One region of the Leclercia sp. S52 genome, then DNA from elsewhere that is predicted to be linked to it. Evidence: predicted binding sites of a transcription regulator. Region 1 holds the regulator's gene; each other region holds the start of a gene.
The links. The regulator LexA, encoded in region 1, represses DNA repair genes until DNA is damaged. The targets are predictions, from matches to a motif close to TNCTGTATGTACATACAGNA.
Positions count from the first base shown of each region.

Region 2: the regulator LexA is predicted to act here: its motif matches at 970-989, upstream of uvrB (excinuclease ABC subunit UvrB).
Region 3: the regulator LexA is predicted to act here: its motif matches at 1,159-1,178, upstream of dinB (DNA polymerase IV).
Region 4: the regulator LexA is predicted to act here: its motif matches at 857-876, upstream of AAHB66_RS08990 (DinI-like family protein).

Region 1 covers NZ_CP152474.1:280,497-282,698, reverse strand. The annotation lists gene dinF (MATE family efflux transporter DinF) at 1-915, opposite strand, end outside; gene lexA (transcriptional repressor LexA) at 979-1,587, opposite strand; partial or broken gene AAHB66_RS01280 (diacylglycerol kinase) at 1,698-2,067, opposite strand.
Region 2 covers NZ_CP152474.1:1,411,334-1,413,535, reverse strand. The annotation lists gene uvrB (excinuclease ABC subunit UvrB) at 1-894, opposite strand, end outside; partial or broken gene AAHB66_RS06710 (ATP-binding cassette domain-containing protein) at 1,642-2,202, shown strand, end outside.
Region 3 covers NZ_CP152474.1:925,854-928,055, forward strand. The annotation lists gene nqrM ((Na+)-NQR maturation NqrM) at 1-153, shown strand, start outside; gene AAHB66_RS04370 (glycerophosphodiester phosphodiesterase family protein) at 186-1,031, opposite strand; gene dinB (DNA polymerase IV) at 1,191-2,202, shown strand, end outside.
Region 4 covers NZ_CP152474.1:1,887,189-1,889,390, forward strand. The annotation lists gene AAHB66_RS08985 (restriction endonuclease) at 1-443, opposite strand, end outside; gene AAHB66_RS08990 (DinI-like family protein) at 895-1,095, shown strand; gene AAHB66_RS08995 (hypothetical protein) at 1,170-1,415, shown strand; gene AAHB66_RS09000 (hypothetical protein) at 1,457-1,753, shown strand; gene AAHB66_RS09005 (RusA family crossover junction endodeoxyribonuclease) at 1,750-2,106, shown strand; gene AAHB66_RS09010 (DUF968 domain-containing protein) at 2,106-2,202, shown strand, end outside.

The DNA.
Region 1 (2,202 bases):
GCCGCTTTCCCGTGCGCCGTATGCCTGCCCGGAGTGCGCCTCAACCGCATAGGCGAAACCATCCAGCGCATAGGCGGTAAAGGTCAGCAGGGTCATCAGCACGGCATTGACGGCGATAATTTCCGGCCCCAGCCGCGCGCCCATCACCGTCAGCGCCCCGAAGCAGAGTTGCAGCAGCAGCGAGCGCAGCATGATGTCGCGATTGAGGGCCAGCAGCTTGCGGATGTTGCCCCGCCAGCTCGCTTTCAGCAGCGCCAGCGAAATACCGCGCAGGGCCAGCACCCGCCAGACCATCCACAGGCCGATTAACAGGGTGGCGTACTCTGCGATAGCGGTTGCCAGCGCGGCCCCCTGCACGTTCATCTGCAGGCCCATCACCAGCCACAGATCCAGCACGATATTGAGCAGGTTGCCCACCACCAGCAGGATCACCGGCGCCCGGGCGTACTGCACGCCCAGCAGCCAGCCGAGCAGCACCAGGTTAGCCAGCGAAGCCGGGGCGCTGAGCCAGCGGATCTCAAGGAAGCGCCGCGCCTGATGGAGAACGGCCTCGCTGCCGCCGACGATATGCAGCGCCAGATCGATAAGCGGCGTGCGCAACAGCACAATCAGCAGCCCGGCACCCAGAGCCAGGATCAGCGGCTGCACCAGCGCGCGGGCCAGACGCAGCGGATCCTTTGCGCCATAGGCCTGGGCGGTAAGCCCGGTGGTGCTCATGCGCAAAAAGAGCAGCAGCATAAACAGGAAGCTGGTTGCCGTCGCGCCGATGGCGACACCGCCCAGATAGACGGGCGAATCAAGATGACCAATTACTGCCGTGTCCACCAGCCCAAGCAGAGGGACGCTGATATTGGAGACGATCATGGGAAGTGCAAGACGCCACAACGCCTTGTCTGAAGCAGTCAGGAGAGACATGAAAATGTTCGCCAGAGGCAGGAAAAGCAAACTGCGGCAGCGCCGCAGTTTGTCAGAAATCAGTTATAACCATTCACCGTTGCGGATGACGCCAACCGCCAGGCCTTCGATGGAGAAGTTATTTTCACGCAGGTCGACAACTATCGGGGAAAACTCGCTGTTTTCCGGCAGCAGCTGCACGGTGTTGCCCTGCTTTTTCAGGCGCTTAACGGTGACTTCATCATCTATGCGCGCCACTACGACCTGACCGTTACGCACGTCCTGCGTTTTATGCACCGCCAGCAGATCGCCGTCCAGAATACCGATGTCTTTCATCGACATACCGCTTACACGCAGCAGAAAATCTGCGCTCGGTTTGAACATGCCTGGATCGACCTGATAGTGGCCTTCAATGTGCTGTTGCGCCAGCAGCGGTTCCCCGGCAGCGACGCGACCGACGAGCGGCAGGCCCTCTTCGGCTTCAACCAGCAGGCGAATACCACGAGACGCACCGGAGACAATCTCAAGCACACCCTTGCGCGCCAGTGCCTTAAGGTGCTCTTCGGCGGCATTTGGAGAACGGAAGCCAAGACGCTGCGCGATTTCTGCACGCGTCGGCGGCATACCCGTCTGGCCGATATGATCCCGAATGAGATCAAACACCTCTTGCTGCCTGGTCGTTAACGCTTTCATTCCGCCCCCCTGGGTGTATATACAGTTATGCTGTGAGTATATACAGCTAAAGGTGATTTTGGAACCACAAACCGCATAAAAAACCAGAGACTTGTTCGGTTTCTGAAGGCTTATCGTAAATGTCCCCAAAGCAGCGTGACCCAGGTAAACAACGCAACCATAATCGCCATCAGCACTGCGGCAGAGCCCATATCTTTGGCCCGGCCCGACAGCTCGTGAAAATCAGTGCCGATGCGGTCGACTACCGCCTCGATCGCACTGTTCAGAATTTCGACTATCATCACCAACATCACCGAGCCAATCAGCAATACGCGGGTGATGGGATCAACATCCAGCCAGCAGGCAATAATAATCGCCGCGACGACCGCAACCCCCCTCCTGGCGAAATGCGGCTTCATTGATCCAGGCAGCACGGATGCCCTTCCATGAATAGCCGGCAGCTTTAATGATTCGGGTTAACCCAGTGGTATTATTGGCCATTAAAAGAAACCTTTCTTCGAAAATAGCGTCAGAAACGGTGGCTTAAGCGCCTGGCGCAGCCACCGGAAGTATGACGGGTAACAACAGAAATTTTGCGCGCTTTCTGTTATCCTTGCGCCGCAATTGCATTTTTAA
Region 2 (2,202 bases), 1.1 Mb from region 1:
GTTCATCATCTCGAGATCGAACTGGGTACGCTGGCTGATGCGCTGCTCTTCCAGCAGCTTGTTGTTATCCAGCAGCGTTTTGCGGCGATCCGCCAGTTCGACTTTGATATCTTCCATCGCCTGCACGATGCGCTCGCGCGGGGTCACGTAGTGGGTTTTCGGGTAGACGGTGAAGCGCGGAATAATCGACTCCACGTGGCCGGTAAGCGGGTCAAACAGCGACAGCCGCTCCACCTCTTCATCGAACAGCTCCACGCGCAGGGCGAAGTCGTCCGACTCCGCCGGGAAGATGTCGATAACTTCCCCGCGAACGCGGAAGGTACCGCGCTGGAACGCCTGATCGTTGCGGGTGTACTGCAGCTCCGCCAGACGTCGCAGGATGGCGCGCTGATCGATAATCATCCCCTGGGTCAGGTGCAGCATCATCTTCAGGTAGAGATCGGGATCGCCGAGGCCGTAAATGGCTGATACCGAGGCCACCACCACCACGTCACGGCGCTCGAGCAGGGCTTTGGTCGCGGACAGACGCATCTGCTCGATATGCTCGTTCACCGAGGCGTCCTTTTCGATAAAGGTATCGGAGCTGGGAACGTAGGCTTCTGGCTGATAGTAGTCGTAGTACGAGACGAAATACTCCACCGCGTTATCGGGGAAGAACTCTTTCATCTCGCCGTACAGCTGTGCGGCCAGGGTTTTGTTGGGTGCGAGCACCATTGTCGGGCGCTGCAGATCGGCGATCACGTTGGCGACGGTAAAGGTTTTACCCGAACCGGTCACCCCCAGCAGCGTCTGGTGTGCAAGCCCATCCTCCAGCCCCTCTTTCAGACGGCGAATCGCTTCGGGCTGATCGCCAGAAGGACGGAAAGCGGAATTCAGTTTGAACGGTTTACTCATGAACGGCGACCTGATGATGATTAATACGGCAGGTGTGTAATTTTACTCCTGATGGCTATTTTTGCCAGTAAATTATACTGGATATAAAACCAGTAACATATGCGCCATTTTGTGCCATCACCAGTGGGAATCAAGCAAAGCTGCGCAAAATTTCGGCTGCGGCGGGATAAAATTCCATCAGGGGTGGGTTATCCCCAGAATTTTTTGTTTTTTAACATTTGTCAAGGCGAGGCGCCGGTCTTTACCCCATCCAATTGACACTTTGATGACAATGATTGCTTTTATTTAACGCGTTGATCTGCAAAAAAAGTTTTCTAAAAGACGCGTTTCGCAGCAATTCAGGCGCAGGCCGCGTATTTTCTCGCTTACCGTGTGTTTTCTAACTCTAATGCACATGGTTATCCACAGGAATAGTGGATAACTGCCTCCAGCCCATACGGAACGTGACTCGGCCCGTTCCCGGTTTTTACCCCCAGCGCGGCGGTAAAAAATTTTTATCGCCTAATTATGGCGATCTTATGACAAAAAACAGCGAACGAATTGGTGCGGAGTTGCTCACATTTTAACCAAAATAGTACCTGCACCAGGCGCATCATACGGGGCACCGATGCAGTGCATTATCTTCTCGTCGTCTGGCTGTTTTTTGAACCTAATCCGAAAAAAGAAGGTTTAAGCGCCGTTTTCCGGGCAGTGGCAAGAGTCTTGCAGAGTATCAGGGGACACCGATGCCTGAAAAGGAGCAACAACATGTTAAGCCTGCGCGCCGTAAACCAGTATTACGGGGATCGCCACACCCTGTGGAACGTTGACCTCGATCTCCCTCCCGGCGTCTGCACCGGCGTTCTCGGGCTGCCCGGGATGGGAAAAACCACCCTTGTGAACTGCATTGCCGGCCTGCTGCCCATCGCCAGCGGCACCATGGTCTGGCATGACGCCGGTGCTTCCCCCCTGCGATTTACAGCAGGCCGGGGCGGGCATCAGCTTTGTACCGCAGGACAGGCGGATCTTTTCGCAGCTGACGGTTGATGAGAATTTGCATATTGCGCGGATGGCGAAAGGCATCGCGGGGGGGAACGGTGAGCCGCGACGTATTTGAGTTCTTTCCGGAGCTTTACCCGCTGCGCCAGCAGCGTGCCTCGGGCCTTAATGACGATCAGCAGTACCAGCTGGCACTGGCTAACGCGCTGGTGACTCGCCCTCGTCTGCTGATCCTCGACGAGCCCAGCCGCGGCACCGGCCAGCTGTTTACTCTCAAGCTGGCGCAGCTGCTGCTCAGGTTCAACCGGGAGCTGGGGTTATCGGTGCTGC
Region 3 (2,202 bases), 650 kb from region 1:
GGCTGGATTATCAAGCGCAAAAGCATTCAGGGCAGCTGCGGCGGCATCTCCTCGCTGGGGATGGATAAAGTCTGCGACTGCCCGGAGCCCTGCGACGCGCGTAAAAAGCGCATGGAACGCGAAGCTCAGCGCCAGCAAAACCGGATCCTCTGAACGAAACAGGCCGCAGCAGCGGCCTGTTTTTTTTACTTCATCCAGGCTCTGGCCTGGGCGGGTGAATCCACCATCACGCCGTCGGCCCCCAAACCTAGTGCTTTCTGGTAATCCTCGGCGGAGTTAACGCCAAGCAGGATCACATGGGCATTCCCCTGAGAGCGGAAGCAGTCCATCGCCTCTTTGTCCCACGTCAGAGTGGCCGGGGAGATGCCATCGCCTAGCGTGAATTTCTCTACCACTTCCACCTTGCGGTTCAGCTCCAGCCCGTACCACCAGGCATCCATTTTCTTTGCTGGCGGCAGGCATTCGTGGTTCAGGGAGATATTCGCCAGCCGGGTGCGCGTTTCGCTGCGGGTGACAAAGCGCGGCACCTCTGCAGGCAGGGCATCCAGATAGCGATCCTCTGTTGAATAGACGCGAACATGTGTCAGGCTGTTGGTCGCTTTCAGCACGCCAAGCAGCTGTTTGCCCATCTCAGCCGGATCGGCGTCGGGGGATTTAATGTCGATATAGAACGGGACGTCAGGCCAGCGTTCAAGCACCGCTTTCAGGGTCGGAATGGTGGTTCCGGCGACCTTTTCTTTCCATTTTGCCCCGGCATCAAATGTCGCCAGTTCGGCCTGGGTGTACTGGGAGACGTTGCCCTTTGCGGCGGTTAACGCGCTGAGATCGCTGGGACGATAGAGAACCGGCACGCCGTCGCGACTGAGCTGCACGGTGATCCAGATAGCCTGCGCGCGGTTTTCCAGCGCCAGCTTGATGGCCGGGAGGGTATTCTCCGGTGCGTCGGCGGTTCCGCCACGGTGAGCGATAATTTGTGGACTGGCCCAGGCCGTGGACGTCAGCAGAAGTGAGGCGATAATCATCTTTTTCATGAATAATTTTCCATTTTAAATCATGTAATTCAATGATTTGTAGGTGTGTGAAGGCTTACCCTTGTACCACGCTTTGATGACAGGAGTGAGACGGTAAATCTGCTGACGCATTTTTAGCTCTTTGTTATACTGTGCATAATTACAGGTGTGGTGAAGATGATGCGCAAGATAATCCATGTTGATATGGACTGTTTTTTTGCTGCGGTAGAGATGCGCGACAACCCGGCGCTGCGGGATATCCCCATTGCTATTGGCGGCAGCCGTGTACAACGCGGGGTGATCAGCACCGCGAACTACCCGGCGCGTAAGTTTGGCGTGCGCAGCGCCATGCCGACCGCGATGGCCTTAAAACTCTGCCCGCACCTGACCTTATTACCCGGCCGCTTTGAGGCCTATAAAGAAGCGTCCCACCATATTCGTGAGATCTTCTCCCGCTACACCTCCCTGATTGAGCCCCTGTCGCTGGACGAAGCCTACCTGGATGTCACCGACAGCCTGCACTGTCACGGCTCCGCCACGCTGATGGCTCAGGAGATCCGCCAGACGATTTTCGATGAACTACAGCTGACCGCCTCGGCGGGCGTCGCGCCGGTAAAATTTCTCGCCAAAATTGCCTCCGATCTCAATAAGCCCAACGGCCAGTATGTGATCACCCCTGACGAGGTGCCGGCGTTTATCAAAACGCTGCCGCTCGGCAAGATCCCCGGCGTAGGGAAAGTCTCGGCGGCAAAGCTGGAGAACATGGGGCTGCGCACCTGCGAGGATGTGCAGAACAGCGATCTGGGGATGCTGTTGAAGCGCTTCGGTAAGTTTGGTCGGGTACTGTGGGAGCGGAGCCAGGGCATTGATGAGCGCAACGTTAACAGCGAGCGGCTGCGTAAATCGGTGGGCGTGGAACGCACCCTGGCCGAGGATATTCATGACTGGGCAGACTGCGAAGCCATAATCGTCGGGCAGCTTTACCCTGAGCTGGAGCGGCGGCTGGCAAAGGTCAAACCGGATCTGCTGATTGCCCGCCAGGGGGTAAAACTCAAGTTTAACGACTTTCAGCAAACCACCCAGGAGCACGTCTGGCCGCGGCTGAACAAAGAGGATTTGATTGCGACCGCGAAGAAAACCTGGGAAGAGCGACGGGCAGGGCGGGGTGTGCGGCTGGTGGGGTTACACGTCA
Region 4 (2,202 bases), 1.6 Mb from region 1:
CTGTTCTTTACCCACGGGAAAATAGTCTTCCATGCAGCTGGAGCATGCACAACTTTTATCTCTGGCTCCGGGTCTGGTAAGAGATGCTTAGGTGTTTTGAAGTCTTCGAATTTTGGGTATTTTTTCAGCGCCGAAAAATCAATTGAATCATCAAATTCGAGAGTATGTTCCAGAAGTGTTGAAAGCGCGGAAATAGTCTCGTTCAGCTCAGCGTTAAGATCGGAAACTTCATCTTGACGTTCTTCCAAATACATGGCTTTTGCTAACTTATCAGCCTCCTTTTGCTCGCGAAGTCTCTGAGCATTATCACGTTTTATTTCGCGCTCTATTCGGCGAGCCTCGGCAAACTGATGGCGCTCTGCTCTCTTACGCTCACGCTCTGCTGCTGCTACGGCTCTGCCTGTAGCACGTATAAAACCTTCAAATCCTGATCTCCGTCCCATCCCAATCCCCAACATAAAGTTCAGTTTGCAACAAGGGAAGTTGCCTCAAGCAACCGTCCATCTAATTAACCTGTAATTAATCTACTTTATTAGCACCAACTCAATCTATAACATTTTAAAAAAGCAATTAGCCCACATCTCAAAATATGCAGGTTTGTTTTCGCTTATCCAATCAACGGAGTGCTGGTCATGATCACTAACTGATTGAGTGCTGTTTTATCAACGTCCGCTTCTGGCACAAAACGGAAGTTACTCTTCCCTTGTAAGCGGGACTCTGTTGGGGCGTATTGAACTTTACAGACTTAAACGAGCGCTTTGCACACAGTGCGGCAAGCGGGCTTATGCTCTCATTTTTCATAATTCTTATCGGCATTTTGTGTGCCTAAAGCATTGATCAAAACGGCCCATAGGTATACTGTATATTCATACAGTTAATGCAGCGGAGGCTATTATGAGAGTTGAGTTAAGCATTGATAGAACTAAAGAACTTCCTAAGGGCGCTGTCCCGGCTCTGGAAAAAGAACTGTTAACACGACTGCAGGATCAGGTAGGCGATTGCACCCTGGTTATACGACGAACAGGCTCAGATGGGTTAAGTGTTCTGGGCGGTGAAAAGGACGCGAAGAAGAAGGTAGAAAAGATCTTCCAGTAGACCTGGGAAAGCGCTGACGACTGGTTTTATTAATTCAGCATGTAATTAGTTTCCTGGGTGGAAGGGGAGGTTTGGTGAAACAAAAAGAAGAATTTCCAAAAAAGGGTTATGTAGTCATCAGATGTCACGATGGGGTTATCGTTGCACGACTGCACTCATTTCCTGAATGTGACCGTGCGCTGATGTACAGGCGAGGTGATGTGGTGTCGTTTACGCCGCTTCTGGATGATGAGATTGTAGGGTCGCCAACTCTCTTTACGCAGATGCTGGAGCGGGCAGGTTACCGTGTTTCGCTTAATTCTGTTAAACTCCCGTCATAGGCCTGAACAACCTATACCTGCTGCGCCACTGGAGAGATACCATGGCGCAAAAACCTTCCAAACAAGCACTTAAACTGGTTCCTTTCGGAATCAGCGATTTCTTTTTTGCCTGCGCACTTACTGGTGACGGCATGAAGAAAACTAGCTTCATTCACACCCAGCTCACGACGAAAGAAGTGGACGAGCTCGAGGCCCGCTATCGCGCTAATGACGTGCGGACTGTGCGCAGCCTTGATTTCGATCTCATCCACTGGACGCTCACCGCTTATCTGCCCGAGGCAAACAGAGCCCCGCGTCAGGATAAGACCTTCCAGCAAAAGCTCTGGAGGGAAGCGTGAAGACATACAACATCACCCCGATGGGCAAGCCCAGAATGACCCGCGCCGATAAGTGGAAGAAACGCCCGGAGGTTCTTCGGTACCGCGCGTTCTGCGATCACGTTCGGCTGTTGGGCGTAGAGCTACCGGAAGCAGGCGCACACATTACGTTTATCCTTCCGATGCCCCAGAGCTGGAGCCAGAAGAAGCGCCAGGAGATGACGGGGAAACCTCACCAGCAGAAGCCCGACAAAGATAACCTGGAGAAAGCCCTGATGGATGCCATCTATGCGGATGATGCCCATATCTGGGATTCTCGCGTTACGAAGCGTTGGGATGAAGAAGGGCAGATCACTATCGGGGAGATCGCCTGATGCGCGCATTGCTGAAACCTGTTATCGCCCGCGAACTGGGTGTTGTTCTGCTGAAACCCGGCAGCGAGCTGATGCCCATGTTCACTGCAGGGCGCG